Regions from separate parts of the Rhizobium sp. NLR16a genome, predicted to be linked through region 2. Evidence: predicted binding sites of a transcription regulator. Region 2 holds the regulator's gene; each other region holds the start of a gene.
What was found. Region 2 encodes PhoB, which activates phosphate uptake and scavenging genes when phosphate is short. Its sites were predicted from a motif close to TGTCATNNANCTGTCAT; they were not measured.
Positions count from the first base shown of each region.

Region 1: J7U39_RS03165 (DUF1045 domain-containing protein) is a predicted target of PhoB. The motif match lies at 4,461-4,477, and genes of this name have one in related genera.
Region 3: phnC (phosphonate ABC transporter ATP-binding protein) is a predicted target of PhoB. The motif match lies at 2,263-2,279, and genes of this name have one in related genera.
Region 4: phnF (phosphonate metabolism transcriptional regulator PhnF) is a predicted target of PhoB. The motif match lies at 1,549-1,565, and genes of this name have one in related genera.

Region 1 is NZ_CP072865.1:699,203-706,441, reverse strand. It holds gene J7U39_RS03200 (flotillin domain-containing protein) at 1-160, shown strand, start outside; gene J7U39_RS03195 (metallophosphoesterase family protein) at 183-923, opposite strand; gene uraH (hydroxyisourate hydrolase) at 924-1,280, opposite strand; gene J7U39_RS03185 (ureidoglycolate lyase) at 1,277-1,798, opposite strand; gene J7U39_RS03180 (HepT-like ribonuclease domain-containing protein) at 1,782-2,144, opposite strand; gene uraD (2-oxo-4-hydroxy-4-carboxy-5-ureidoimidazoline decarboxylase) at 2,141-2,641, opposite strand; gene puuE (allantoinase PuuE) at 2,641-3,564, opposite strand; gene J7U39_RS03165 (DUF1045 domain-containing protein) at 3,678-4,385, opposite strand; gene J7U39_RS03160 (FAD-binding oxidoreductase) at 4,500-5,678, opposite strand; gene mnmD (tRNA (5-methylaminomethyl-2-thiouridine)(34)-methyltransferase MnmD) at 5,677-6,405, shown strand; gene J7U39_RS03150 (response regulator) at 6,410-7,239, opposite strand, start outside.
Region 2 is NZ_CP072865.1:3,595,288-3,602,526, forward strand. It holds gene argF (ornithine carbamoyltransferase) at 1-505, opposite strand, end outside; gene J7U39_RS17420 (aspartate aminotransferase family protein) at 543-1,742, opposite strand; gene J7U39_RS17425 (GcrA family cell cycle regulator) at 2,166-2,699, shown strand; gene phoB (phosphate regulon transcriptional regulator PhoB) at 2,991-3,674, opposite strand; gene phoU (phosphate signaling complex protein PhoU) at 3,835-4,548, opposite strand; gene pstB (phosphate ABC transporter ATP-binding protein PstB) at 4,591-5,406, opposite strand; gene pstA (phosphate ABC transporter permease PstA) at 5,422-6,744, opposite strand; gene pstC (phosphate ABC transporter permease subunit PstC) at 6,741-7,239, opposite strand, start outside.
Region 3 is NZ_CP072865.1:3,940,651-3,947,889, forward strand. It holds gene J7U39_RS19145 (alpha-D-ribose 1-methylphosphonate 5-phosphate C-P-lyase PhnJ) at 1-108, shown strand, start outside; gene phnK (phosphonate C-P lyase system protein PhnK) at 105-881, shown strand; gene phnL (phosphonate C-P lyase system protein PhnL) at 906-1,613, shown strand; gene J7U39_RS19160 (DapH/DapD/GlmU-related protein) at 1,610-2,227, shown strand; gene phnC (phosphonate ABC transporter ATP-binding protein) at 2,346-3,191, shown strand; gene phnD (phosphonate ABC transporter substrate-binding protein) at 3,278-4,183, shown strand; gene phnE (phosphonate ABC transporter, permease protein PhnE) at 4,248-5,207, shown strand; gene phnE (phosphonate ABC transporter, permease protein PhnE) at 5,215-6,558, shown strand; gene J7U39_RS19185 (DUF1045 domain-containing protein) at 6,700-7,239, shown strand, end outside.
Region 4 is NZ_CP072865.1:3,931,930-3,939,168, reverse strand. It holds gene J7U39_RS19140 (carbon-phosphorus lyase complex subunit PhnI) at 1-389, opposite strand, end outside; gene phnH (phosphonate C-P lyase system protein PhnH) at 394-1,002, opposite strand; gene phnG (phosphonate C-P lyase system protein PhnG) at 1,002-1,478, opposite strand; gene phnF (phosphonate metabolism transcriptional regulator PhnF) at 1,589-2,326, shown strand; gene J7U39_RS19120 (2,3-bisphosphoglycerate-dependent phosphoglycerate mutase) at 2,382-3,017, opposite strand; gene dapB (4-hydroxy-tetrahydrodipicolinate reductase) at 3,039-3,863, opposite strand; gene J7U39_RS19110 (ABC transporter ATP-binding protein) at 3,879-5,666, opposite strand; gene J7U39_RS19105 (glucokinase) at 5,791-6,816, opposite strand; gene J7U39_RS19100 (methylglyoxal synthase) at 6,834-7,214, opposite strand.

The sequences.
Region 1 (7,239 bases), 1.2 Mb from region 2:
CATTTCATCCCTGCTTGGAAAGCTTGATGGCGCAAAACCGGTAATTTCAGCCGCGGCTCCTGCAAAACAGGCAACCCCGCCTGCCACGCCAGTAACGCCTGTGGCACCGGCCGCGGCTCCTGCACAGACGATCGCCCCTCAGGCGCCGGAGAAGGATTGATCAGAGCGCAGACAGGTCCGGGCTATCGCACCCAGCCTGTCGCCAGCGCGCTCGCCCAGTCGGCACGGCCCCTTTCGGCGGCCAGTGCCGACATCGCCATATGGTCGTAGGCGACGTTCCTGAACTGCCATGTCCATCCCGCCGCCGTCTTTTCTAGAATGGCATAGCCGGCCAACGGATGGCCGGCTTCGACCTTGTGATAATAGGGCAGCACGTCATCATAGGCAGGGCAGCCGACACTGCCGGGATTGACGATAAGCCGGCCATTGGAGAGGCGAACGGCGCGAGGCACATGGCTGTGGCCGCAGAGGATCAGCGGCAGGTCGATGCCTTCGGCGAGCGCCTCGATCGCTTCGATCGGCTTCAGGAAGACAAGCCCTTCCGGCGAGACGGACTCAAGCCAGTAGAGATTGTCGTCCTTCGGCGTCGCGTGGCAGAGATAGGCCTCGCCGCGATAGACGGTATCGAACGGCAGACCCCGCAGCCAATCGAGATGGGATGGCGTCAGTTGCCGGTAGGCGACGGCATCCGAGGCGTGCATTAGGGCCGGGTCCTGCTCAATGAGATAGCGGTCGTGATTGCCGCGCACCGAGGTCAGGCCGAGCGCCATCAGCAGATCAGCTGTCCGGCCGGCATTCAGCGGACTGCTGAAGAAATCACCAAGATTGACGATCTCCTCGATGCCCTGCGCCTGAATATCGGCAAGCACCGCCTCGAGCGCCAGATAGTTGCCGTGAATGTCGGCGATTGCGGCAAAACGCATCTAGCTTCCCCGGTAGGTGGAATAGCCATAGGGCGAAAGCAGCAGCGGCACGTGATAGTGCGCAGTGACATCCGCGATACCGAAGCGGATCGGCACTAGGTCGAGGAAGGCCGGATGCGGCAGCGGCGTGCCGCAGGCCCTGAGATACTCACCGGCGTGGAAGACCAATTCGTAGGTGCCGACGTGAAAGTTTTCGCCGGCAAGCATCGGGCCACCATCGACTCGGCCGTCCGCATTGGTCTCCACCGTTTTCAGATGTCTGCGGATCTCGCCGTCGAGCTGGAAAAGATCGATCCTGAGGCCCTCGGCGGGCTTGCCGAGGGCGGTGTCGAGCACATGTGTCGTCAGTCCGGTCATGGGGCTGGCTCTTTGATGACATAGGGGGTTTCGAAGAAGAATTCCTCAAGATTATTGCCAGGGCCGTCGCGGTCGACGACCAGGAAATCGGAGGTCTGGCCGAGCGCCATCAGGGGGTGATGCCAGACATTGCGGCGATAGTTCACACCCTGGTTTCCGCGCGCGAAAAACACCTGCGGCCTGCCCGGACGTCCGCCCTCGTCCTCGGAGACGACGACGAGGAAGGGGCGGCCGGAAATCGGCGAGAAACTCTGACTGCCGAACGGATGGCGCTCCATCATGTCGACGTCATAGGGGAAGCTGCGCGGCTGGCCGCGAAAGATATTGATGATGACGCGCGCGCCCTCGCCCGCCGCCTCGGCTGCGGCCAATGCATGAAAGCGCTCGGTCGTGCCGCCGTTGATGAGCCGCATCGAGGCTGGATCGGCTTCGATCACTTCGCCGAAGGGGGCGAAGGCCGATCTGGTAAGCGGGCGGGTGTCGAGAAAATCAGACAATGGTTCACTCGCCTTCGGCATGCCAGTGACGAATGGCGTCGATCTCGACGAGAAGTTCCGGCAGCGTGCGATAGGTTGCATCCCAGATGTCGGAGGCATCGAGGGCGAAGACGTCTTCCAGGATACGGTTGCCCGTTCCGCAGATTTTTGTCCACGGCAGAGTGGGATGCTCGGTTGCGAATTCCGGATGGGTTACGAGCAGTCGGGACGCAGCCGCGCCGATGGTGAAGTGGCAGAAGGCAACCGCCTTGAAGGTGAGATTGTCCTCGGCGAAGGCCGCCTCATCCATTCCGCCCACGAAGTATAGCGCTTCGGCTGCCGCCTTCTGCATTTCATTGAGATAGTCGATAGCACGATGCTCGCTCATTCGCCCTCCGGCAACATCGATGTCAGGCGCAGCAGCGCGATCCGCTCGACCTGTGTCGTGGCGGTCGCGAATTCCTCATCCAGGTCATTGCCGATCCGCGTTTCGAAGGCAGAAAGGATATCGTCCTTGTCGAGCCCTTTGACGGCGATGATGAAGGGAAAGCCGAATTTTTCGACATAGGCTGCATTAAGTTCGGTGAAGCGGGCATGTTGGGCCGGGCTCAGCCGATCGAGACCGGCGCCGGCCTGCTCCTTGCGGCTGTCTTCCGTGAGTTCACCTGCTATCGCCAGACGCCCGGCAAGATCGGGATGGGCGCGCAGAATGCCGAGACGCTCATCCCGGCTTGCCGCACGGAAGACGGCGGTGAGCGCTGCGTGCACAGCTGATGCCGTCAGCGGCTCCGTTAGGCTGCCCGCGTCATAGGCCCGTTCAGCAATGAAAGGGGAATGCTCGAAGACGCCGCCGAAGCGGGAAACGAAATCCTCGCGCGACAGCATTAAAGCGCATCCAGCTGATGATGCTTGTGCCAGTGCTCGGCGATCTCGATGCGGCGCGGGATCCAGACCTTGTCATGTTTCAGCACATATTCGATGAAGCGCCTCAGAGCGGCCGCCCGGCCCGGACGCCCGACGAGGCGACAATGCAGGCCGACCGACATCATCTTCGGGCTGCCGTCCTTCCCTTCCTCATAAAGCGTATCGAAAGCATCCTTGAGATAGGTGAAGAACTGATCGCCGGCGTTGAAACCCTGCGGCGTGGCAAAACGCATGTCATTGGTTTCGAGCGTATAGGGGATGATCAGGAAGGGCTTCCCGTCGATGCCCTTCACCCAGTAAGGCAGGTCATCAGCATAGGAATCGGAGGAATAGAGGAAACCGCCCTCTTCCTGCACCAGTCGCAGCGTGTTGTCGGAAGGTTTTCCCTGGTACATCCCGAAGGGCCGCTCGCCGGTAATTTCGGTATGCAGGCGCACGGCTTCGAGAATGTGCTTGCGCTCCAGATCCTCGGGGAAATCCTTGTATTCCAGCCAGCGATAACCGTGGCTGGCGATCTCCCAGCCGGCCTCTTTCATGGCCGCGACGGCTTCGGGATTGCGGGCCATCGCCAGCGTCACGCCGTAGACGGTCGCCTGCACCTTGAGACCGGTGAACATCCGCCAGAGCCGCCAGAAGCCTGCCCGCGAACCATATTCGTAGATCGATTCCATGTTGAGATTGCGCTGCCCCGGCCAGGCGGCCGCGCCGACGATCTCCGACAGCAGGTTTTCGGAAGCCGGATCGCCTTCGAGGATGCAGCTTTCGCCGCCCTCTTCGTAATTGATGACGAACTGCACGGCGACGCGGGCGTCGCCCGGCCACTTCGGATCGGGCGTCTGACGCCCGTAGCCGACGAGATTGCGCGGGTAGGTCTCGGATACCATCAAATCACCTTCTGAAAAGACGGGGAACGGTATCATCCGCAGCCGGAATGTCGAGACGGAAACTGCGCAGCAAAATTTCTCTGTCATTCACAATGGCTTAGCTTGATATCGGCTCAGGCGATCCTGCGCGCGCTGACCTTGCCCATCGGGTGGAGCGAGTGAACGCGGAAGGGGCCGCCGGTGCCTTCCTCGATCATCAAAGCCACATTCGAAACCATCACCGGCTCCCTCAAGACGGGCTCGAAGATCGTTCGCAGCACCGGCTCGATGCGGGGCATGTCGATCGCATTGATGGGGCCCGTCACCGGCATATGGAAGCGGAACTCCTCCATCACATAGGGATTGCCCCAACGATGCAGATTGGCAAATTGCGCCGCCGACAACCCGTCGGGATCACTTCGCTCGATGTCGGCTTCACTCAGCGGCGCCCGGAAACGATCAAACTCCTGGACGATCGCCGAAGCCACATACTGGATCGGCTCACAGGGAGCGCTCGGCATCAGGCTGTAAAAACTGCCGAGCCGGGCGATCTCCAGACGGGGAATCTGGAAAGGGGCATAGGTCCCGGCAAAACGCATGAGATCGCGCAGGAGTTGCGATTCCGACGTGCCGGCGGACAGGTGAAAAGGCGCCTTCAAAACACCGTGAAAACCATAGCGTCGCGGCACGGCGGTATAAAAGGCGATCTCGTGAATGCCGAGGCCGCGGACGGCCGGAGGCTCCACCATATCGCCCGAAAACACGTTTCGGCCTAGCCAATTGGCGGCCACGAGCGACAGGGGGTCGCTCGCCGGAGGCGTGAAGCAAATAGCATAGCGCATGCAATTTCCTCCATCAAGGAAGTGAGCGCCGGCAAGATCCGGCGCTTCCAATGCGCAAGCAGATAGGTGATTTGCATGACAGAATAACGAAACGCAGCTGTATCTAATTCACGTTTAACATGAAGCGACAGCAATATGGCTTGATATCGCGAAGCTTTCCGGCAGCGAAAATTCACAATCTGTATCGCCGGCGATACAAATCGCAGCTTCCGCCAGCCGATGCGCCAGTCCGAAGCTGACCTTGAAACCGCCGGTCAGTGCGATCAATCGGGGATGGACGGGATGGCGGCCGATCATCGGATCGCGGTCGATGGCCTTCGGGCGAAGCCCTGCCCAGCGCTCGATGACAGGGGCGTTGCGGAGCGCCGGCGCGATCGCCCGCGCCGCCTCGATCAGCGCGTCGAGTTGCGCGTCGGTCGAGCCGGGATCGTCAAAGCGGTTCTCGCTGGTGCTGCCGATTGCCGCATACCCGCCTTCGTGCGCCACCAAGTAGAGCCCATCGAGGAAGATCGTCGGCAGCGCCGGGTCGACATCGGCCCTCAACAGCGCCGCCTGCCCCTTCACTGGCTGGCCGAGCGGCCTTTTCGCCCCCGGCGTCAGCTCCTGCAGCAACGGAAAGGACTGATGGCCGGCAGCCAGGATGCAGCGGCTGAAGGCAATGGTTTCGCCGCCAATTTCCGCGGTGCCACGATCGGGATCGAGGGCGGCAACGGCCGCATGCTCCATGATACGCACGTGTTTTGCCCGCCGCAGCAAGGCGATGAGCGCTGAGATCAATGAGCGGGGCGCAACACGGGCGGCGAGCGTATCATGCACGAAGCCACTTTCGCCGGCAGATGCGTCGGGCCAACCACCGACTGGCGCCCTGTCGAGCACATGCCAGTGGAAGTGGCGTTCGCCTGCCCGCCAATGGCGTTCGGCGTCCCCGGAATGGCCGCGGGCGATGCGCTTGAGATGCGGCTTCGGCAGCGGGATCAGCCGCCCAGACCTGTTGTAGCCAGCCGAAAGCCCGGTTTCGGCCTCAAGCGTGGCAATTTCGGTTTCAAGCGAGACCAACGCGTCGAACTGGAACTGCTTTTTCTCCGACCACTGGTCCGGCATATGCGGCATCAGCGCGCCGAGCAGGCCGCCGCTCGCGCCTCCGCCCAAGCTGCCGGCGTCGGCGAGGAGGGTGCTCATGCCGCGGCGTTCGGCATGGACGGCAGCCCAGAGACCCATGATGCCACCGCCGACGATCAGCAAATCGCAAGAAGATTGACCGGGCGCTTGCTGAGGACTATCGGCTTTTTCCATGAAAGACGTGAACCCCGATAAGATTGGCGCGGGCGCGCCGCAGCCGCTCGAATGGCGCGACGGCGATATGCCCTATTCCACCGCCTTTGGCGATCATTTTTATTGCCAGACCGATGGCCGGCTGGAATGCGGGCACGTCTTCCTGGCCGGCAACGGCCTGCCGGAGCGTTGGAGTGGGCGGCCCGAATTTGTGATCGGCGAACTCGGCTTCGGCACCGGGCTCAACTTTGCCGAGACCTGGCGGCAATGGAAACTGCACCGAGCAGACGGTCAGCACCTGCATTTCATCTCCTTCGAACTGCACCCGATGCGCGGCGAAGAGATCGGCCGGGCGCTCTCGCACTGGGGCGAAATCGATGCCGAGCGCGAAGCCCTGACGGCGGCATGGCCGCAGACGCCTGTTCGCACTGTCTCGCTCGATCTCGATGCCCAGACGCGGCTCAGCGTCGTCTGCGGCGCGGCGCTCGACGGCGTCGCGGCGGCAAAGCCCGGCTTCGACGCCTGGTATCTCGATGGCTTCGCCCCCTCGCGCAACGGCGACATGTGGTCGGTGGAACTGATGCGTGAGGTTAACGAAAAGACCGTGGCCGACGGCACCTTCGCAACTTACGCCGCGGCCGGCTTCGTGCGCCGCAACCTCATCGCCGCCGGCTTTGCCGTCGAACGCCGCAAGGGCTTCGCCGGCAAGCGCGAAATGCTCTGCGGCATAAAGGCGTTCAGCGAATAAAAGATCAGTAGCTGGTGCGCTCCGGCTGCAGCTCGTCCTTGCCGAGCCATTGCCGGATCTTCTCCTCCAGCAGTTCCGGGCTGATTGGCTTCGACATGTAGTCGTCCATGCCCGCATCGAGGCAGGCCTCGCGGTCGCTTTCGAGCGCATGGGCGGTGACGCCGATGATCGGCACCCGATGGCCCTGCCCCTTTTCCCTCTCGCGGATCGTCCGTGTCGCCTCATGACCGTTCATGACGGGCATCGAAACGTCCATCATGATGATGCGCGGCGTGTGGCTCTCCCAGGCGGTAACCGCCTCCTGCCCGTTGTTGACGACCAGGAAGGAAAGCCCCGTCGACTGCAGGATCTGGGTGAAGACGATCTGGTTGACCTCGTTGTCCTCGGCGACGAGGACGTCGACGAATTCGGCCGTCCGCTTCTGCGGCACCAGGGCAGGCGCGGGCGCCGGCACGGCCGCCTCAACCCGCAGGCGGGCGATCTCGGCTTCCGAAGCCTGCTTCACGCGGCGGGCGCGCACCACTTCGACGACGGTGTTGCGCAGCACGTTGGCGCGTGCCGGCTTCATCAGATGCGCATGGCCGTTCAGCGCCGCGAATTCCTTTTCCGTGCCGGAAATATCCATCGACGTCAGGAAGATGATCGGCAGTTCGACGAAGCGGGGATCGGCGCGCAGCCGGCGCGCGACATCGGCGCCGTTCATGTCGGGCATGTGATAGTCGAGCACGACAGCGTCCACGGTGACACCGAGATCGACCGCTGCCTTGAGGATCGCCAGACCGGTGCCGCCACCCTCGGCAGCCACTCCGTCGAAGCCCCAGAGCGAAAGCTGCT
Region 2 (7,239 bases):
CGACCAGCGAATGCAGCACATTGTTGCCGTCGCCGGTCCAGGCGATGGTCTTGCCCTTGATCGGGCCGCGATGCTCCTCGAAGGTCATGATATCGGCCATGATCTGGCAGGGATGGGTATCGTCCGTCAGCGCGTTGATGACAGGCACGGTCGCATGTTCGGCAAGCTCCAGCAGGCGCGAGTGCTCGGTGGTGCGGATCATGATCGCATCGACATAACGCGACAGCACCTTGGCGGTGTCGCCGATCGTCTCGGCGCGGCCGAGCTGCATTTCGGTGCCGGAGAGGAACAGCGTTTCGCCGCCGAGCTGGCGCATGCCCACGTCGAAAGAGACGCGGGTGCGCGTCGACGGCTTCTCGAAGATCATCGCCAGCATCTTGCCGGCGAGCGGCTTGTCGCCCTTGCCGGCCTTGAAGGCCTGCTTGCGGGCGAGCGCGTCGTTCATGATGGTTCTGAGGTCGGCCGATGTGACGGCCGAAAGATCGAGGAAATGTTTAGGAGCCATGTTCTTACCTGTCGTGCGCCCGAAGGCGGCGATCCCTTCAAGCCGTCTTCTTGATCTTGGCGGCGCGGATGCTCTCGGCGGCGCGCTCGAGGCGCACAAGCCCTTCGCGGGCTTCCTCGGCAGTGACCACCAGCGGCGGAAGAAGGCGGATGACGTTGTCGCCGGCCGGCACGCCGAGCAGATGCGCGGCGCGGATCGCCTGCAGCAATTCGGCCGAGGGAACCGCAGCCTTGACGCCGAGAAGAAGCCCTTCGCCTCGGATATCCTCGATCACATCGGGATAACGATCCTTGAGCGAGGCCAGTCCCTGGCGGAAGACGAGCGCGACGTCGCGCACATGCTCAAGGAAGCCATCGGCGAGGATGACGTCGAGCACGGCGCTGCCGACCGCCATGGCCAGCGGATTGCCGCCATAGGTCGAACCATGCGTGCCGGCCTTCATGCCGGAAGCGGCCTCGGCGGTTGCAAGGCAGGCGCCGAGCGGGAAACCGCCGCCGATGCCCTTGGCGACGGCCATGATATCAGGCGTGATGCCGGACCATTCATGGGCAAACAGCTTGCCGGTACGGCCGACGCCCGTCTGCACCTCGTCGAGGATCAGCAGCAGGCCATTTTCGTCGCAGATCCGGCGCAGCGCCTTCATGAATTCGCTGGTGGCGGCACGCACGCCGCCCTCGCCCTGCACCGGCTCGATCAGGATTGCGGCCGTCGCATCGGTAATGGCGGCACGCACGGCATCGATGTCGCCGAACGGCACCTGATCGAAACCCGGCGCCTTGGGGCCGAAACCTTCGAGATATTTCTCCTGGCCGCCGGCGGCGATCGTCGCCAGCGTGCGGCCGTGGAAAGCGCCTTCGAAGGTGATGATATGGAACCTCTCGGGATGGCCCTTGGAAAACTGATAGCGGCGCGCCGTCTTGATGGCGCATTCGAGCGCCTCGGCGCCCGAATTGGTGAAGAACACCTTGTCGGCGAAGGTGGCGTCGGTCAGGCGTTTGGCCAGGCGCTCCTGGCCGGGAATTTCATAGATATTGGAGAGGTGCCAGACCTTGTCGGCCTGCTCCTTCAGCGCCGCGACCACATGCGGGTTGCCGTGGCCGACGGAGGTGACGGCGACCCCGGCGCCGAAATCGAGATAACGCTCGCCGCTCTCGGCGATCAGCCATACGCCCTCGCCTCGCTCGAACCGCAGCGGGGCACGAGAATAGGTGTCGTAAAGCGGCGCGGCTTCAGCCATCGCGGGTCTCCCGTTCAATGTTGTCATGCGCGGATTCCGGCTAACAAAACCAGGTCCGAAAAATCAAAAATGCCGCCTTTCGGCGGCGAGCGGTACTATTTCCTTTTCGCGCTGCAATGTCAACAAAACTGCGGCCTTAGCGTATGCCGCAAGCTTGTACAGGGGCACTTTCGGCCTTCAACAGGCATTATTGCAGAAATGACACGCAGAGGCAGCAAGTTGGGGAAAAACTTGAAATTCGATTCATCCGGATTCCCGCGACTCTTGTCACGGAGTCAGCCTCACACTAGGTTAAAGTTCAATTACTAGACTGCATGCGGCGGAACTAGTCACCAAAATTGATCAAGCGTTTCTTGTTTCGGAGGCTTCCGGGACAACGGTGAGGGATTCTGCCATCACCAACGCAAAAGGTGGAGACAGGGCATGAACTGGACAGACGAGCGGGTCGAGAAACTCAAGAAGCTTTGGGCCGAAGGACTGAGCGCCAGCCAGATTGCTGCGCAGCTTGGCGGGGTCAGCCGAAACGCCGTTATCGGCAAGGTGCACAGGCTCAGCCTTCCCGGCCGCGCCAAGGCCGGCGGCACGGCCACCGCGGCGCGCACGCCGAAGCGCCAGACATCCGCGCCGCGCGCGCCGAACTACGCCTCCCGGATCGCCACCCGCACCGTGACCCGCCAGCAGGGCGCAACCCTGCTGAAGGAAGAGATCGAGATCGATACAGTCGAGGAAATGGAATATGTGCCGAAGGGCAACGTGGTGGTGCCGATTTCCCGCCGCCTCGGCCTGACGGAGCTCACCGAACGCACCTGCAAGTGGCCGGTCGGCGATCCGCTCAAGGAAGATTTCCATTTCTGCGGCTGCGAATCCCCGGACAATTCGCCCTATTGCAGCTATCATCAGAAGCTTGCCTATCAGCCGATCAACGAACGCCGCCGGGCGGCGGCGCGGGTCAGCTGAGCGGACCGGTATAGCCAGACATAAAAAACGGGCCGCCGTTTCTTATTCGAGTGGGAAGTGACCTTTGCGTTTAGCAACCCCCACACTCCGTCATGCCAGGGCTTGACGGAGGAGGTGGCGCCGGGACAAGTCGGCTTTGCAGGCGCGATGGAAAGGTGGTGCCGAGACGCATAAGCCTCGCCGGCGCAACGACGCTGGCTCCGCAGCGGCGACGATGGACGACAAGGCGGGCCTCACAAGCCGTACTGCCGTGCGTTTGGCGGGAACGCCAACCCCACACTCCCTCAGCCTTCAGGCCTCCATCGAATAACCGGCGCCGCGGACGGTGCGGATGACGTCCTGCATGTTGGAGAAATTCAGCGCCTTGCGCAGGCGGCCGACATGGACGTCGACGGTGCGTTCGTCGACATAGATGTCGTGGCCCCAGACGCCGTCCAGCAGCTGCGAACGGGAAAAGACCCGGCCCGGCGACGACATCAGGAATTCCAGCAGCCGGAATTCGGTCGGGCCGAGGCGGACTTCGCGGCTCTTGCGGTGGACACGATGGGTTTCGCGGTCGAGCTCGATATCGCCGCATTTCAGCACCGAGGACAGCACCTCGGGACGGGCCCGACGCAGCATCGCCTTGACGCGGGCGACGAGCTCGGGGGTCGAGAAGGGCTTGACGACGTAATCGTCGGCGCCGGTGGACAGTCCGCGCACACGCTCGCTCTCCTCGCCGCGCGCCGTCAGCATGATGATCGGCAGCCGCTCGGTTTCCGGCCGCATGCGCAGGCGCCGGCAGAGTTCGATGCCGGAGACGCCGGGCAGCATCCAGTCGAGGATGAGAAGGTCGGGCGTGCGCTCCTGAAGCCTGATCTCGGCCTCGTCGCCGCGCAGGATGGTATCGACCTCAAAGCCTTCCGCCTCAAGATTATAGCGAAGAAGCACGCTCAGCGCTTCCTCGTCTTCAACAACTGCCACTCTCGGGATCATGCGTGTCCGTCTCCTCGCGCACAAGCCTTAAACCGGGACGATTTAAGCAGGCGTCCTGCGCAAATTCAGAAATTGGCTGCGACCTCTTTGCGCGCCCCGAACGGGCGCGCACGCAAGTGACTGGTCCGGGCGGCTGACCCGGGCGGCTCGTTCGGAACCATTATTCCGTCGCGGCGCCGACGGTGTTGGCACTGTCATCCTTCGGACGATCGCCTTCCGGCTGGGCGCCCGTCGCCATGTAGTAAATCGTCTCGGCGATGTTGGTGGCATGGTCGCCGATGCGCTCGATGTTCTTGGCGCAAAAGAGCAGATGCGTGCAGCTCGTGATGTTGCGCGGATCTTCCATCATGTAGGTCAAGAGCTCGCGGAACAGCGAGGTGTACATCGCGTCGATCTCGTTGTCGCGTTCGCGGATGGCGGTCGCCTTGTCGGCGGCGCGTGTCGTATAGACGTCGAGCACTTCCTTGAGCTGGACGAGCGCCAGCTCGGAGAGGTGCTCGAGGCCGCGGGCGAGCTTGCGCGGCACGCCTGTGCTCTGCACGGCGATGACGCGCTTGGCGGTGTTCTTGCCGAGGTCGCCGACGCGTTCGAGATCGGCGGCGATGCGGATCGAACCCATGATCTCGCGCAGGTCCGCGGCCATCGGCTGACGGCGGGCGATGGTGACGATCGCCTTGTCGCCAATCTCGCGTTCGGTGTGATCGAGGATCACATCATCGGAAATGACCTTCTGCGCCAGCGCCGTATCGCCGTTGACCAGCGCCCGGACGGATTCCGCGACCATCTGTTCGGCCAGGCCGCCCATTTCGGAAATCCGCCTGGAGAGGAACTTCAGATCATCATCATAGGCGGAATAAATATGTGTCGATGCCATGGGCTTTGTCCTCGAATAACGGAAAGCTTCGTGTCGCCGGGATCAGCCGAAGCGACCCATGATGTAATCCTGGGTGCGCGGATCGTCGGGGTTGGTGAACATCTTGTCGGTGTCGTTCTCCTCGACGAGGTTGCCGAGGTGGAACATGGCGGTGCGCTGCGAAACACGCGCGGCCTGCTGCATGGAGTGGGTGACGATGACGATCGTGTAGTTCTCGCGCAACTCGTGGATCAGCTCCTCGACCTTGGCGGTGGCAATCGGATCAAGGGCCGAGCAGGGTTCGTCCATCAGGATGACCTCCGGGCTGACGGCGACGGCGCGGGCAATGCACAGGCGCTGCTGCTGACCGCCGGAGAGGCCGGTGCCGGATTCGTGCACGCGGTCCTTGACCTCGTTCCACAGGCCGGCGCGCTGCAGGCTGCTCTCGACGATCTGGTCGAGATCGGCCTTCGACTTGGCGAGACCGTGGATGCGCGGGCCGTAGGAGACGTTTTCGTAGATCGACTTCGGGAACGGGTTCGGCTTCTGGAAAACCATGCCGACGCGGGCGCGAAGTTCGACCACGTCGATATCCGGATCATAGATGTCGTCGCTGTCGAGCGTGATCTTGCCGGTGACGCGGCAGCCTTCGATCGTGTCGTTCATGCGGTTGAGGCTTCGCAGGAAGGTCGACTTGCCGCAGCCCGAGGGGCCGATCAGGGCGGTTACGGTGTTTTCGCGGATGTTCAGGTTCACGTCGAAAAGCGCGCGCTTCTCGCCGTAATATACGGAGACATCCTGTCCAATCATTTTATACGGGACGTTGCTCATCTTCTGATCCAGCGCCTTTTCAACTGCAGCTTCCGTCAGCATGTTCATGATGTTTAACTCCGTTTACCAGCGGCGCTCGAAGCGACGACGCAAAAGGATGGCGCCCATGTTCATGACGATCAGGAACAGGAGCAGGACGATGATGGCACCCGAAGTACGCTCCACGAAGGCACGTTCGGCCTCGTTCGCCCACATATAGACCTGCACGGGCAAGGCCGTCGAGGGCTCGAGCGGTGTCGTGGGCGCATTGGCGACGAAGGCGACCATGCCGATCAAGAGCAGCGGCGCGGTTTCGCCAAGCGCGTGCGCCAGGCCGATGATCGTGCCGGTGAGGATGCCGGGCATGGCAAGCGGCAGGACATGGTGGAACACCATCTGCATCTTCGAGGCGCCGAGGCCGAGCGCTGCGGCGCGGATCGAAGGCGGCACGGCGCGCAGAGCCGCGCGGGTGGCGATGATGATCGTCGGCAGGGTCATCAGCGTCAGCACCAGGCCACCGACCAGCGAAGCCGAGCGCGGCAGGCCGATGAAGTTGATGAAGACGGAAAGGCCGAGCAGACCGTAGACGATCGACGGGACGGCGGCGAGATTGTTGATGTTGACCTCGATCAGGTCCGTCAGCCTGTTCTTCGGCGCAAACTCCTCGAGATAGATCGAGGCGGCGACGCCGATCGGCAGCGACAGAACGAGCACGATCAGCATCAAGTAAAGCGAGCCGATGAGGGCAACGCCGAGGCCGGCGGCCTCCGGGCGGCTGGAATTGCCGTTGACGAAGAGGCCGCTGTTGAATTGCTTCTGGAGAACGCCGCCCGCCTTCATCTGGTTCATCCAGTTGACCTGCTTGTCGTTGACCTTGCGGTTCTTCTCATCGACGGAAAGATCGATCTGGCCCTTGTTGGCACTGTCAATATTGGCATCAGCGAGCAGGGTGACATTGACCGTCTTGCCGATGATCGAGGGATCGGCGACGACCAGATCGCGCAGCTGGATCGGCGCGCTCTTGGAGAGCATGGCGGTTGCATCGCGCACATCCGGACGGCTCGATGCATTGATGTTCAGCTGCTTGACGATCGCGTCGCGCAGCAGAACCGGATAGTTGGCGGCGATCAGCACCGAAGGATCGGTCGCCCGCTTGCCGTTCGGATCGATCGTCTTTTCGGCGAATTCGATCGGCAGGGTGATCGTCGTCTGCTGGAAGGCGGTGTAGCCTTTGCCGATCACCGTCCACAGCAGGACGAAGAGAAAGATGAGGCCGAAGGCAATGGCGGCGATGCCGTAGGCCTGGAACCGGCGCTCGGCGGCATAGCGGCGCTTGATGCCGATGTCACGGCGGGCAGGCGCCTTGGAAACGGTGACACCGACGGCGGGAGAAACAATGTTCGTCATTCGTACTGCTCCCGATATTTGCGCACGATGTAGAGCGCATAGATGTTGAGGCTAAGCGTGATGCAGAACAGCGTGATGCCAAGCGCAAAGGCGACCAGCGTCTGCGGCGAGGTGAACTCGAGGTCGCCTGTCAGCTGATTGACGATCTTGACGGTCACCGTGGTCATCGGCTCGAAGGGGTTGATCTGAATGCGGGCGGCAACACCTGCGGCCAGCACGACGATCATGGTTTCGCCGATGGCGCGCGAGGCGGTCATCAGCAGCGCGCCGACGATGCCGGGAAGTGCCGCCGGCAGGACCACCTTCTTGATGGTTTCGGAGCGTGTGGCGCCGAGACCGAGCGAACCGTCGCGCAGCGCCCGCGGTACGGCGGTGATGATGTCGTCCGACAGCGAGGAAACGTAGGGGATCAGCATGATGCCCATGACGATACCGGCGGTCAGAACGCTCTGTGCCTGGATGAAGTTCGAATAGTTGCCGGAGAGCAGGCCGCTG
Region 3 (7,239 bases), 350 kb from region 2:
GATGACAAGGGCGGGCGCATGTTCGTCTGCTCCGATACCGACCATTGCGAAGATCGCCAGGCCCAAGGGCATGCCGGCGAAATGCTGGCCCGGGGGGCTGCAGAATGACCAATATCCCGCTTCTCAAGGTCAACGACCTCTCGAAGTTCTACGGCAAGCGCATCGGCTGCCGGAACGTCTCCTTCGAGCTCTGGCCCGGCGAGGTTCTCGCCATCGTCGGCGAATCCGGCTCGGGCAAGACGACGCTGCTCAATTGCATCTCCACCCGGCTGATGCCGACGACCGGCAGCGTCGAGTACCACATGCGCGACGGCGGCCACCGCGACCTCTACCACATGAACGAGGCCGAACGCCGCTTCCTGATGCGCACCGACTGGGGCTTCGTGCACCAGAACCCGGCCGACGGGCTACGCATGAGCGTCTCTGCCGGCGCCAATGTCGGTGAACGGCTGATGGCGATCGGCGACCGGCACTATGGCAAGATCCGCTCCACCGCCATCGACTGGCTCGAACGCGTCGAGATCGATGCCGATCGCATCGACGATCAGCCGCGCGCCTTTTCCGGCGGCATGCGCCAGCGCCTGCAGATCGCCCGCAACCTCGTCACCGGTCCGCGTCTGGTCTTCATGGACGAGCCGACCGGCGGCCTCGATGTTTCGGTGCAGGCGCGCCTGCTCGATCTGGTGCGAGGCCTCGTCAACGATCTTGGCCTCTCGGCCATCATCGTCACCCACGATCTCGCCGTCGCCCGCCTGCTCTCGCACCGCATGATGGTGATGAAGGACGGCTACGTCATCGAACAGGGCCTCACCGACCGCGTGCTCGACGATCCCAGAGAGCCTTACACGCAGCTGCTCGTCTCCTCGATCCTGCAGGTCTGAGCTAGAAACCAGGAAAACCATATCATGCCAACGCCCCTCGTCGTTTCCGAAGTCTCGAAGAGCTTCACCATGCACCTGCGCGACGGCATCAGGCTGCCCGTCGTCTCCGACGTCGCCTTCTCCGTGTCGTCAGGCGAATGCGTCGTTCTCGGCGGCCCCTCAGGCATCGGCAAGAGCTCGCTGCTCAAGATGATCTACGGCAATTATGCCGTCGACACCGGCCAGATCCTCGTCCGCCACGACGGGCGGATCGTCGACCTCGCCGCCGCCGATCCGCGCACCGTGCTCAATGTTCGCCGCGATACGCTCGGCTATGTCAGCCAATTCCTGCGCACCGTACCGCGCGTGGCGGCAATCGACGTGGTGGCCGAGCCGCTCGTGGCGCGCGGCGAAGAAATCGTCGTTGCACGCGAAAAGGCAGGCGCCCTGCTTGCCAGGCTCAACCTGCCGGAGGCGCTTTGGCAACTTCCGCCCGCCACCTTTTCCGGCGGCGAGCAGCAGCGCGTCAACATCGCCCGCGGCTTCATCACCGAGCATACGATCCTGCTTCTCGATGAACCAACAGCCTCGCTGGATGCGAAAAACCGCGCCGTCGTCGTCGGCATGATCGCAGAGAAGAAGAAGGCGGGCGTCGCCCTTCTCGGCATCTTCCATGACGAGGAAGTGCGCGAGGCCGTCGCCGACCGCATCCTCGACGTCCAGCAGTTCTCGCCGAGGATGATTGCCGCATGAGCCGCAAGCTTGGTATCGAGCCCGCCATCCACGAAACGGCCGAGGTCAGCGATTCCACCTTCGGGCGCTATACGGAGGTCTCCGAACGCTGCCGCATCAGCGAGGCGACCTTCGGAGACTATTCCTACATCATGCAGGACGGCGCCGTCTGGTGCGCAACGATCGGCAAGTTCGTCAATATCGCCGCCGCCGTGCGCATCAACGCCACCAACCACCCGACCTGGCGCGCGACTCTGCATCATTTCACCTATCGCGCCGCCAATTACTGGCCGGACGCCGATATGGAGACGGATTTCTTCGCCTGGTGGCGCTCGAACCGGGTGACGATCGGCCACGACGTCTGGATCGGCCATGGCGCGACCATCCTGCCCGGCGTCAACGTCGGCAATGGCGCCGTCATCGGGGCCGGCGCGGTCGTATCGAAGGACGTTGCATCATACACGATCGTCGGCGGTGTGCCGGCGAAGCTGATCCGCGAACGTTTCCCGAAAGAGATCGGCGAACGCATGGACAGGCTTTCCTGGTGGGATTGGCAACACGACCGGTTGCGCCTGGCCTTGCAGGATTTCCGCAACCTTAGCGCGGAAGATTTTCTGGCCCGCTACGAATGCTAGACGCCACCGCCGAGACACGGAGATTTGTGACACCTCTTACACAAATATGACATTGGAGGTTCATGAAGCGGGACTAATGCGATGCTGACCAGGGCCTGGAGTGCAAGGGAAGAGCATGATGTTCGAGCTGAAGGATGTCACCCGCCGTTTCGGAAACAAGCTCGCCGTCGATGCCGTGACGCTCACCGTTGCCCAGGGCCAGATGGTTGGCATCATCGGCCGCTCCGGCGCCGGCAAGTCGACGCTGCTGCGCATGATCAATCGGCTGCAGGAACCGAGCTCCGGCTCCATTCATTTCGCCGGCGTCGAGGTCTCCGGGCTTCGCGGTCAGGCATTGCGCAACTGGCAGCGCGACTGTGCGATGATCTTTCAGCAGTTCAACCTGGTGCCGCGCCTCGATGTTCTCACAAATGTCATGCTCGGCCGCCTCAATCACCGCTCGACGCTTCTGAGCCTTCTCAACATCTTCACCCGGGAAGAACGCGTTCATGCGATCGCCGCACTGGAGCGCCTCGGCATCGAGCAGACGGCGCTGCAGCCGGCCGGCACGCTTTCCGGCGGCCAGCAGCAGCGCGTGGCGATCGCCCGGGCGCTGATGCAGAACCCGAGGATGGTACTCGCCGACGAGCCTATCGCCTCGCTCGACCCGCTGAACGCCAAGATCGTCATGGATGCGCTGCGCGACATCAACGAGCGCGAGGGCATCACCGTCATCACAAATCTGCATACGCTCGACACTGCCCGCAACTATTGTGAGCGCATCGTCGGCATGGCCGGCGGCCGCGTCGTCTTTGACGGCAAGCCCTCGGAGCTGACGGCCGAAGCCGTGAAGGCAATCTACGGAACGGACAAGGATGGCGCCGGCATCGACGAAACCATGACGTCGACATCCATCAATATCGCTGCCGAGCGGGCAGACAATCCATCCGCCGGCGCCCAACCGCTGGCATTGGCCGGTCTCTGAGCGGGACGGCCGCGATCGAACGCCCGCGTCAAGGGCACATTCTTCGTAACGGGAAGGCCGGAACACCGGTCGATAGGAGAGAACGCATGTTGAAGAAAGCACTCTTTGCGGCAACGGCGCTGTTCGCGCTCGCCGGCGCCGCCAATGCCGCAGACCTCAAGGAATTCCGCATCGGCATCCTTGGCGGCGAAAACGAAACCGATCGCCTGCGCAATTATGCCTGCCTTGCGGACCATCTGAAGCAGGAGTTCGGCTTCGAGAAGGTCTCGCTCTTCCCGGCCGCCGATTATGACGGCGTTATCCAGGGTCTGCTCGGCGGCACGCTCGACTTCGCCGAACTCGGCGCTTCCGGCTACGCCTCCGTCTACCTCAAGGATTCGAAGGCCGTTACGCCGATCCTGACGACGCAGCAGAAAGATGGTTCGACGGGTTATTACTCGATCGGCCTTGCACTGAAGTCCTCCGGTATCAAGACCATCAAGGACGCCAAAGGCAAGAAGCTCGGCTACGCCGATCCGGACTCCACCTCCGGTTACCTCGTTCCGCTGACGCAGATCCCGAAGGACACCGGCATGCCGAATGACAAGTTCTTTGCCTCGACCCAGTTCAACGGCGGGCATGAAAACAACCTGCTTGCCGCCTATGACGGCAAGGTCGACGTCGCAGTCGATGACTCGTCGGGCATCGGCGATTTCAAGGACGGCTACACCTCCGGCACCTTCCGCAAGGAAGTCGACAAGGGCGCCGTGGACCCGAACAAGCTCGTTGAAGTCTGGCGTTCGCCGCTGATCCCGAACGGCCCGCTCGTCGTGCGCAACGCCCTCGGCCAAGAGTGGCAGACGAAGCTCGCAGCCTTCTTCACGGCCCTGCCGGAAAAGGATCACAAGTGCTTCTCGGCTGTCGAAGGCGGCGACTACAAGGGCTATGCCCCGGTCAAGCACGACTTCTACAATGCTGTCGTCGAGGTTCGCAAGGCGGCCATCGGCGGCTGATCGCCTTTCCAATGCGGGGCGGCCGGCAACGGCCGCCCTTTGTTTGTTACCGCGCGGAGCGTCCATGACCATTGCCGAAACACAGCCGCACGTGCAGAGCACGCAGGAGATCGCCACCGCCTGGGATCGGATGGTCGCGAAGCGCCGCTTTTATACCGTCCTTGGCTTGGTCATCCTCGTTGCGGCATTCGTCAGCTCCGTCCGGTTCGCCGATGAGAGCAATGCCGGCCATTTCTTCGAGCGTCTGCCGCATCTTTTCGACTTCCTGAGCTGGCTCATTCCCAAGGATTGGAACGATGTCTGGCGCGCGCTGTTCGACATAGCCAGCGTCAACGACAGAGGCGGCGAGGAATTCAACTTCGACAAGGGCCGCGTCTACGTCTGGGGTGCCTTCTACATTCCGGAATATTTCGAGCTGATGATCGTCACGATCAACGTAGCGCTCATCTCGACCATCATCGCCTTCATCTTTGCGGTTCCCTTGAGCTTCTTTGCCGCGCGCAATCTCACGAATTCATGGCCGCTGCGCATCGTCACCAAGCGGCTGATGGAGTTCCTGCGCGCTTTCCCCGAGATTGTCATTGCCGGCCTGTTTTCGGCGATCCTGTCGATCGGGCCGGTCGCCGCCATCATAGCCATCACCCTGCACACGATCGGCGCGCTCGGCAAACTCTTCTACGAAGTCGCCGAAAACATCGACATGAAGCCGCATGAGGGGATGAAGGCCGTCGGCGCCAACTGGTGGGAGCGCGTGCGCTTCGCCGCCCTGCCACAGGTGCTGCCGAATTTCACCTCCTATGCGCTCTTACGCCTGGAGATCAACGTGCGCGCCTCGACCATCATCGGGGCCGTCGGCGGCGGCGGCATCGGCGAGGAGCTGAAGCTTTCGATCTCGCGCGGCTTCGGCGCCAAGACGATGGCGCTCGTTCTGCTGCTCTTCGTGACGATCGTCGCCGTCGACCAGTTCTCCGCATGGCTGCGTCGCCGTCTCGTCGGCGAGCACGCTTTCCTTCTGCAACATTGAGGCCGCCATGACGGTGATTGACGCAAACCGCATGCATGAGATCGAAGCGCGCTATCCGGAATATTTCCACCGATCGTTCCGCCAGCGTTTCGGCGGGTTGATGATCCTCATTGCGACGCTGCTCTACGGGCTCTATGCCGTCTGGTTCTTCGACCTGCCCAAGCTCTTCGCCGAGGCCCATTGGGAACGCGTCGGCATCTATCTCAGCCAATGGGTGAGCTACGATGTCCAGCCGGACCTCCGCATCCAGGACGACGGCTCGATCGAGGTGCGTTATCCCCGCTTCTCACCGCTCGGCGATCATCCGCACCCGGACTGGGTGGTCAACAATCCCGACGGCAGCATCACCGTTTCCATCAGCGGCATCAGCCGCAGCGTCACCGTCTCAAAGAGCGAAACGATCGTGACCGCGCACGGCGTCAGCGTCCCCGTCGACGTATCGAGCGGCGCGCCTGAGGTGGTCGGGCCGGTGCCGAGCTGGATGACTGTTTATGACGACAACGTGCTTGCGGATCTCGGCTTTGCCGGCGACGTCAGTATTTCCGTCGATCGCGTGAAGGTCCGCAAACGCTTCCTCGGCTGGGCGAATTTCATCTTCGACACGCAATCCTCCTTCTTCGACAAACCGGTCGGCGAAGTCATCGGCCTCGTTGTTTCCGGCCCGCGCATCAAGCCCGACCAAACCAACCTATCGCTCGCCTTCGAGGATATCTGGAACAACAGCGAATGGCAGCATGGCGACGTCTGGACCAAGCTTTTCCAGACGATCGTCATGGCCTTTCTCGGAACGCTGCTCGGCGTGCTTGCCGCCTTCCCCCTCGCCTTCCTGGCAGCGCGCAACATCACGCCGAACCGCCTCCTGAACCAGATCCTGAAACGCTTCTTCGATTTCCTGCGCTCGGTCGACATGCTGATCTGGGCGCTGTTCCTGACGCGCGCCTTCGGCCCCGGGCCGCTCGCCGGCAGCGGCGCGATCTTCCTCACCGAGACCGGCACGCTCGGCAAGCTTTATTCCGAGGGGCTCGAGAATATCGACAACAAGCCGCGGGAAGGCATCAAATCAACCGGCGCCCAAACGGTGCTCGTCCATCGTTACGGCATCATGCCGCAGATCGTTCCGGTTATCGTCAGCCAGACGCTCTACCAGTGGGAATCGAACGTGCGCGGCGCGACCATCATCGGCGCTGTCGGCGCGGGCGGCATCGGCCTCAAACTCTGGGAGGCGATGCGCACCAACGCCAACTGGGAAAACGTCGCCTATATGGTCATTCTGATCTTGATCGTCGTCTTCCTGTTTGACGCCGCCTCGAACGTCCTGCGCCACCGGCTGATGGGCACGAAGACGCACTGACCGTTCGACGAGGGGCGACGGCGACGCTGCCGCCATCATCATTCTGTCACGGAAATCTTTTAGCCGGGAGCCTGCTTGCGGTTCGCCGCCAAATCACTGCACATTGCGCTCCCCGTTTCGACGATCCCCAGGATAAAAGCCTTGCGCTACGCTCTCTATTTCTCGCCGCCGAAGGATGATCCCCTGACCGGCGCGGCTTCGCTCTGGCTCGGCCGCGATGCTTTCACCGGCAAAACCTATCCTGCACCCGAACATGAGACACTCAGTGCGGCAGAGCAGTTCGAGCTGACCGCCGACCCACGCCGCTACGGCTTTCACGCGACGATCAAGGCGCCGTTTTCGCTTGCCGCTTCCGTCACCGAACGGGATCTCATCACCTTTGCCGAGGATTTCGCGGCGCGCACCCCGGCCTTCAAGATTCCTGAACTCGTGCTCGGCCAGCTTGGCCGTTTTTTTGCACTGGTTCCCGGTTCTCTTTACCAACCTCTTCAGGATTTCGCCGGAAAGGTGGTAAAATCCTTCGAACCGTTCCGCGCTACGCTTTCCGAGACTGATATCGCGCGACGCAACCCGGAGAAGCTCAGCGACAGCCAGCGCGCCAATCTGCAACGCTGGGGCTATCCTTACGTCATGGAGGATTTCGGGTTCCACATGACTCTGAGCGGCCAGGTGCCGGAGACA
Region 4 (7,239 bases), 340 kb from region 2:
TCGAGAAGGCGATGAGTATAGTCGAAAGTGGGACCAAGAAGCTGGCCGCCCGGCAGGTCCTTGTAGGTCGCCGAGATACGCCGTTCGATCGTCATGTCAGCCGTGTCTAGCGGTCTGGAATAGCCAAAGCGCGGCAGCGTCGTGCGGTAAGCGCGCAGCAGGAAGATCGCCTCGATCATATCGCCGCGCGACTGGCGCACGGCGAGTGCGGCAAGCGTGCGGTCGAAAAGCGAGGCCTCAGCCATGACGCGGTCGACGGCGAGGGCGAGTTGTTCGACGATCTGCTCAATGCCGATCGCCGGCAACGAACGGTCGCCGCGGCGGCGGTCGGCAAGCAGCCGATGGGCATTGGCGATGGCGGCCTCGCCACCTTTGACGGCAACATACATGAGCTCAGATCTCCGTTGCTGTGATCTTGGTGGTGCGCGGCAGGCAGACGAAGTGTCTGCCTGAGGTCAACACGATGTCGACGCCGCGCGGGAAGAGCGCCCGGTTCTCGCTCCAGAGTCTGAGGAAGGTCTCCGGCAGGCTGGCCGGCCCGATCTCCACGACACTCTTGATGCCCGGACCCATCAGCGCCAGCCTGCGTCCGCCGTCGAGTTCGGGAAGTTCGATGACAACAGTCGTCGAACGGTCGGGATATTCCTGTGTGCCTGATGCAAACAGGCCGAAGGAGCAAAGCGTAATGCCCGCCTCAATGAAGGCAAAACGCGCATCGGCCTTCTCGGCGGTCAGCGGCGCGCCAGTGTGGAAGCCGAGCCACTCCGGCATGGCGGATTTCGCCAGTCCCGTGGTAAGCCAGACCGGCGTGTCGTGGTCGCAAAGCGTGAGCGCGATCGCGCCGGCGGCAATGCCGAGCGGCGCCGGCGGAGCGATATCGGGCTCAATGGTCTGAATGGCGCCGGGACGGGCCATGCCGTCCATCAGCATCTTGAAGACGCTCTGTGCATGGAAAACCGGGTCGGCAAAACCGCCGATCAAAGCTTCTGTCGCAAGACCCATCAGTTGTCTCCCCGCACCATGGTGAAGAAATCGACGCGGGTTGCCGCCGTCTCATCCGCCTTGCGGCGCTCAGTGGCGGCGATGCGCGCGGCAATCGGCAAAAGCAGTGCCTGTTCGACAAAATTCTTGCTCGTCTCCTCCTGCCAGAGCGCGTCGAAGATCGCCGCAAGACGGGCCTTCTCCCGGTCGGTGCCGAGCGCCTGCGCATGACCGATGGAACCGGACTCGAGCCGCACCGTCGCGCGTGTCATCGTCACCTCGCCGAGATTGAAAGGAGCTCCGCCGCCGCCGATGCGGCCGCGCACCATTACAAGTCCGGTCTCCGGTCCGCGCACCGGATAAGCCACGGGCTTTTGCGGCAATGCGTCCCAGACTGCCTGGAGTTCGCTCCGTTCCGCTCGCGCCAACAGATCGGCGGCGCGTTTGCGCTCCGAGACCGTTTGCGACGCGGCGTCTTCCTTGTCCGCTGATATCATCACTGCTTTCCTCGAAATGTCTATTGATATAGACAACCATACAAGTTATACCTAGCCTTAAATCGGTGTCGTGACAAGCGTGTGACATCGTGGGGCAAGGCAGGGGCAGAATGGCAGGACTGAAGCAGGTGCAGAGGCAGACAGGTGTGGCGCTCTGGCGTCAGATCGCCGATCGAATTCGCGAGGCGATCGGCAACGGAGCCTATGACGAAACGGGAATGGTGCCGCCGGAAACGGTGCTGGCGCTGCAATTCGGCGTTAACAGGCATACGGTGCGCAGTGCGCTGGCGGCGCTGGCGCAGGAGGGGATCGTGCGCGCGGTGCAAGGCCGCGGCACGCTGATCGAGCGCAAGCAGCGGCTGAACTTCCCGATCACCCGGCGCACGCGCTTCACTGCCGGCATCGGCGATCAGGCGCGCGAGACGCGTGGTCTTCTGCTCGATGAGGCGCAGGAGGAGGCGAGCGCCGAGGTTGCCCGCTGGTTGGGTGTGAAACAGGGCGAGCAAGTGATCCGGCTGGAAACATTGCGCCATGCCGACAGGCGGCCGGTTTCAAAAGCGACGAGCTGGTTTCCCGCCGGCCGTTTCGCCGGGATCGGCGAGGCCTACCGCAAGCATGAATCGATCACCAAGGCTTTCGCCGAGCTTGGCGTGGCGGATTATGTCCGCGCGACAACCGAGGTGACGGCTGCCCATGCCGGGACAGCCGACCTTGCCGACCTGGAACTCACCCCCGGCGCGATCCTGCTGATCGCCAAGGCAATGAACACCGATCTCGACGGCGTGCCGGTGCAATATTCGATCAGCCGTTTCGCCGCCGACCGGGTGCAGTTCACGATCGAGAACTGAGGCCAATAGTTGAGGCAAGGCGTGCCGACCGCTTACGGCGGCACGCCTCACCGAATTAGTGTGCACCGGACATATCGCCCAGAACTTCCTTTGAAGCCACGGTTGAATCCGCCTTCAGCTTGTAGACCATTGGAACGCCGGTCGCGAGATTGAGGGCGAGCACGCCTTCTTTGGTCAGCTTGTCGAGCACCATGACCAGCGAGCGCAGCGAATTACCGTGGGCGGCGACCAGCACCTTTTCGCCGCGCAGCACGCGCGGCAGGATTTCCGTGAGGTAGTAAGGCCAGACACGGGCGCCGGTGTCGCGCAGGCTCTCGCCGCCCGGCGGCGGCACGTCATAGGAACGGCGCCAGATATGAACCTGTTCCTCGCCCCATTTGGCACGCGCGTCATCCTTGTTGAGGCCGGAGAGATCGCCGTAGTCGCGCTCGTTCAGCGCCTGGTCGCGGATCGTCTCGAGGTCGGGCTGGCCGACCTTGTCGAGGATGAGCTTCAGCGTGTGCTGCGCGCGCACCAGCGCCGAGGTATAGGCGACGTCGAATTTGATCCCGTATTCGGCAAGTGCGGCGCCGCCGGCGTTGGCTTCCTGGATGCCGAGCTCCGTCAGATCCGGGTCCTTCCAGCCGGTGAAGAGATTCTTCAGGTTCCAGTCACTCTGGCCGTGGCGAACGAGGACGAGGGTACCGCTCATGAATATGCCTCCGAGATGTCGTTATTGGGAAGAAAGCCCGAGCACGTCGAGCATGGAATAGAAACCTGGCTTCTTGTCGCGCGCCCAGAGCGCCGCCTTGATCGCGCCGCGCGCGAAGATCGAGCGGTCTGCCGCGCTGTGCGACAGGGTGACGATTTCGCCTTCTCCGGCAAAAAGCACGGAATGCTCGCCGATGACCGAGCCGCCGCGCAGCGTCGCAAAACCGATCGTGCCGACTTCGCGCGCGCCGGTGTGGCCGTCGCGGACCCTCACCGATTTCGAGGCAAGATCGATACTGCGGCCCTTGGCTGCCGCTTCGCCGAAGAGAAGGGCGGTGCCGGAAGGAGCATCGACTTTGTGCTTGTGGTGCATTTCCAGGATCTCGATGTCCCAGTCCGCCGGATCGAGCGCTCGTGCCGCCTGCTCGGCCAGAACGCTGAGCAGATTGACGCCGAGGCTCATATTGCCAGTCTTGACGACGCGGGCATGGCGTGCCGCGGCGGCGATCTTCGCGTTGTCCTCGGTCGAGCAGCCTGTCGTGCCGATGACATGGACGATGCGGGCCTGAGCGGCGAGACCGGAAAACTCCACCGTGGCGGCAGGCGCGGTGAAATCGAGCACGCCTTCGGCATGCAGGAAAGCCTGGAGCGGATCGTCGCCGATGATGACGCCGGTCGGGCCGAGCCCGGCAATTTCACCGGCATCCTTGCCGACGAAGGGCGAGCCGGCACGTTCGACGGCGGCATGCAGCATCACGCCTTCCATGGAATGAATGAGCCGGATCAGCGTCTGCCCCATGCGTCCCGCTGCGCCGACCACCACCAGTTTCATCGCAGCATCGCTCATGTCAGTCTCGCCAGCTTAGTATGAATCCGAGGCCGAGGGCCTCTGCAGATTGTTGAGGCGAGCGTAAAGACCGTCGCTGACCTTCGCAAGCGTCTCATGATTGCCCTCCTCGACGACCCGGCCCTGCTGCATGACGACGATCTTGTCGGCGCGCACCACGGTCGATAGCCGATGGGCGATCACCACCACGGTGCGCCCGGTCATCGCCTCGTCGAGCGCCTTCTGCACGGCGGCCTCGGATTCGGTGTCGAGGGCGGAGGTCGCCTCGTCGAGCAGCAGGATCGGTGCATTGCGCACCAAAGCGCGCGCGATGGAAAGTCGCTGGCGCTGGCCGCCTGAAAGCGTCACGCCGTTTTCGCCGACAGGCGTATCGTAACCCTGCGGCTGCGCTGAGATGAAGTCATGCGCATAGGCAAGCCGGGCGGCCTCTTCCACCTCGGCATCGGTCGCTTCCGGCCGGCCGTAGCGGATATTGTCGCGGATCGTGCCCTCGAACAGGTAGGGCTGCTGCGAGACATAGGCGAGCTGCTGGCGCAGCGACTTCTTGGTGATGTGGGCGATATCCTGCCCGTCGATCAGGATCTCGCCTTCACGAGGGTCGTAGAAGCGCGGAATGAGGCTGATGACGGTGGATTTGCCCGCTCCAGAGGGGCCGACAAGCGCCGTGGTCGTCCCGCCCTCGGCGACGAAGCTGACACTGTTCAGCACGCTTTCACTGCCGTAGGCGAAGGAAACATTGCGGAATTCGATGCGCGCCTGCGTCACCGTCAGCGGCCGGGCATCCGGCAGGTCGCGCTGGCGCGGCTCCATGTCCAGCAATTCGTAGATCATCCGTGCATTGACGACGGCGCGTTCCATCTGCACCTGCAGGCGGGCAAGGCGGCGGGCCGGGTCATAGGCAAGCAGCAGCGCCGTCACGAAGGAGAAGAAGGCGCCCGGGGCCACATTGTAATAGATCGAGCGATAGGCGGCATAGGCAAGCACGCTGGCGACGGCAAAGCCTGCGAAGCTCTCCGTCAGCGGCGAGGTGCGCTCGGAAAGCCGGGCAATCCGGTTCGCCCGGTTTTCGGCGGCGGTGATGAGCTTGTTGACCTTGTTCTCCAGCTCCTCTTCCATCGTGAAGGCTTTGACGATGGCAATACCCTGGATCGTCTCCTGCATGGCCCCCAGCACGTGGCTGTTCAGATGCACGGCCTCGCGGGTTGCCGAGCGAAGACGTTTGGAAACATAACGCAGCGCATAGAGCAGTGGCGGCGCCATGATGAACACGGCGAGGCTCAGCAGCGGGTCCTGGAGGACCATCACGCCGATCAGCGAAACGAATGTCAGGAGGTCGCGCACCGTCGAGGTGATCGTCAGGTTGAGCACGTCACGGATGCCGCTAACGTTCTGGCTGACTTGCGCGGCGATATGAGCCGAGCGCGCCTCGCTGAAAAAGCCGACTGAAAGCGTCATCAGATGGGCATAGAGGCGGCGCTGATAGCGGGCGACGATATTGTTGCCGACCTTGGAAAGCGCCACCGCCTGGCCGTAGCTGGCAAAGCCGCGCAGCACGAAGGCAATGAAGATCGAAAGACAGATGATCCAGACGACGTCGGCGCGGCGGTTGGCGAAGGCCTCGTCGATGATCGCCCGCATGATCCAGGCGGTGAACGCCGTCGAAAGTGCCACGACCACGAGGCAGACGATAGCGAAGACATAACCCCAGAGATGGTCGCGGCCGTTTTCAGCGATGATGCGCTTCAGGATGCCGGTGACGGTATCGCTGCTGACGCTCTGCTTTCTGCTTTCCACGGCTTCCAAATATCAAGCTTCCTGTCCGAGACTGAGCGCGTCGTGAATGTGGCGCGCACTTTGGCCGGCTCTATAAAGAGTTGGGACTGGTTTGGCTAGACCGCGGCGCGTCCCGGAGGGACGCGCCCTGGGCTCAGCGCCGCCAGCGGCGGCCTTCCGTCGATACGCCGAAATTGGCCGGCATCCGCGCATAGGACGAAAGCCCGGCGAGCGCCGCCAGCGGATGCGTCACCACATAGGTCGGGATGGTGCGAAGCAGCGCACTATGTGGCGCCTTGTCCTCGAAAGCCTGCCGGAATTCCGGTTTCTTCAGCGCCGGGAGGATCTTCTGCGAGATGCCGCCGGAGAGGTAGACGCCGCCACGCGCCATGAACACCATCGCCATGTCGCCGGCCACGCGGCCGAGATAGGTGGCAAACAGCGAAACGGTCTCGACGGCGGTCTTATCGCTGCCGGCAAGCGCATGCGAGGTGATCTCGGCCGGATCCTTCATCGTCGGCTGGCTCCCGTCGACCACGCAGATGGCGTTGTAGAGATTGACGAGGCCGCGTCCGCAGAGGATCTGTTCGGCCGAAATACGACCTTCGATCGTCTCGATATGCGGAAAGATTTCATAGTCGCGCTTGCTGCGCGGCCCGAGATCGACATGGCCGCCTTCGCCGGGAACCGGAATCCAAGTATGCTGGGCATGCACGAGTCCGCCGACGCCGAGGCCGGTGCCGGGTCCGAGCACGACGCGCGAGGCGACCATGTCGCCGGTGGCGCTGCCGATACGTTCGCGGTTTTCATCAGACAGGGCGGCAATCGCCAGCGCCTGCGCCTCGAAATCGTTGACGACGAGCACGTCCTCGATGCCGAGGCCCTCGATCATCGTCTTTGGCCGCACCACCCAGTCGCAATTGGTCAGGGGGATCTCGTCGTCGTTGATCGGGCCGGCGACGGCGAGGATCGCCGAGCGCGGCTGCACCGCTGTCTTGTCGCGCACGCCCTTTTGGATCGCTTCGTCAATCGTGGCGAAATCCGCCGTGCGCACGTTCGGAAACTGCTTCGGTTCGGCATAGGCGTCGGTCAGGATGGAGAAGCGGGCATTGGTGCCGCCAATATCGCCGATCAGGATCGGGAAGGGAAGCGGAGCGGTGCTGTGATTGGATTTGGGCATGGCCGGTTCCGTGCTGATCAGGCTTCGAGTGTGGGAAGGAGCTTTATAGCGGTCGCGTGGTTGAGCGCCATCGGAATGTCGTAGACAATCGCCAGCCGCATCAGCGCCTTCACGTCGACATCATGCGGCATCGGTGTCAGCGGGTCGACGAAGAAAATCAGCGCGTCGACTTCGCCGGTCGAGATCAGCGCGCCGATCTGCTGGTCGCCGCCGAGCGGCCCGCTTTTCAGTCTGGTGACGTCGAGACCGGGAGCGGCGTCGAGCACGCGACCGCCGGTGGTACCTGTCGCGACGATCTTCCAGCGCGAGAGAAGGTCCTGATTGGCGCGGGCGAAAGCCGCCATGTCGTCCTTCTTCTGGTCATGCGCGATCAGCGCAAGGCACTTGCTGCCGGCCATGAAAGGAATCTCCGCCCCAACAATT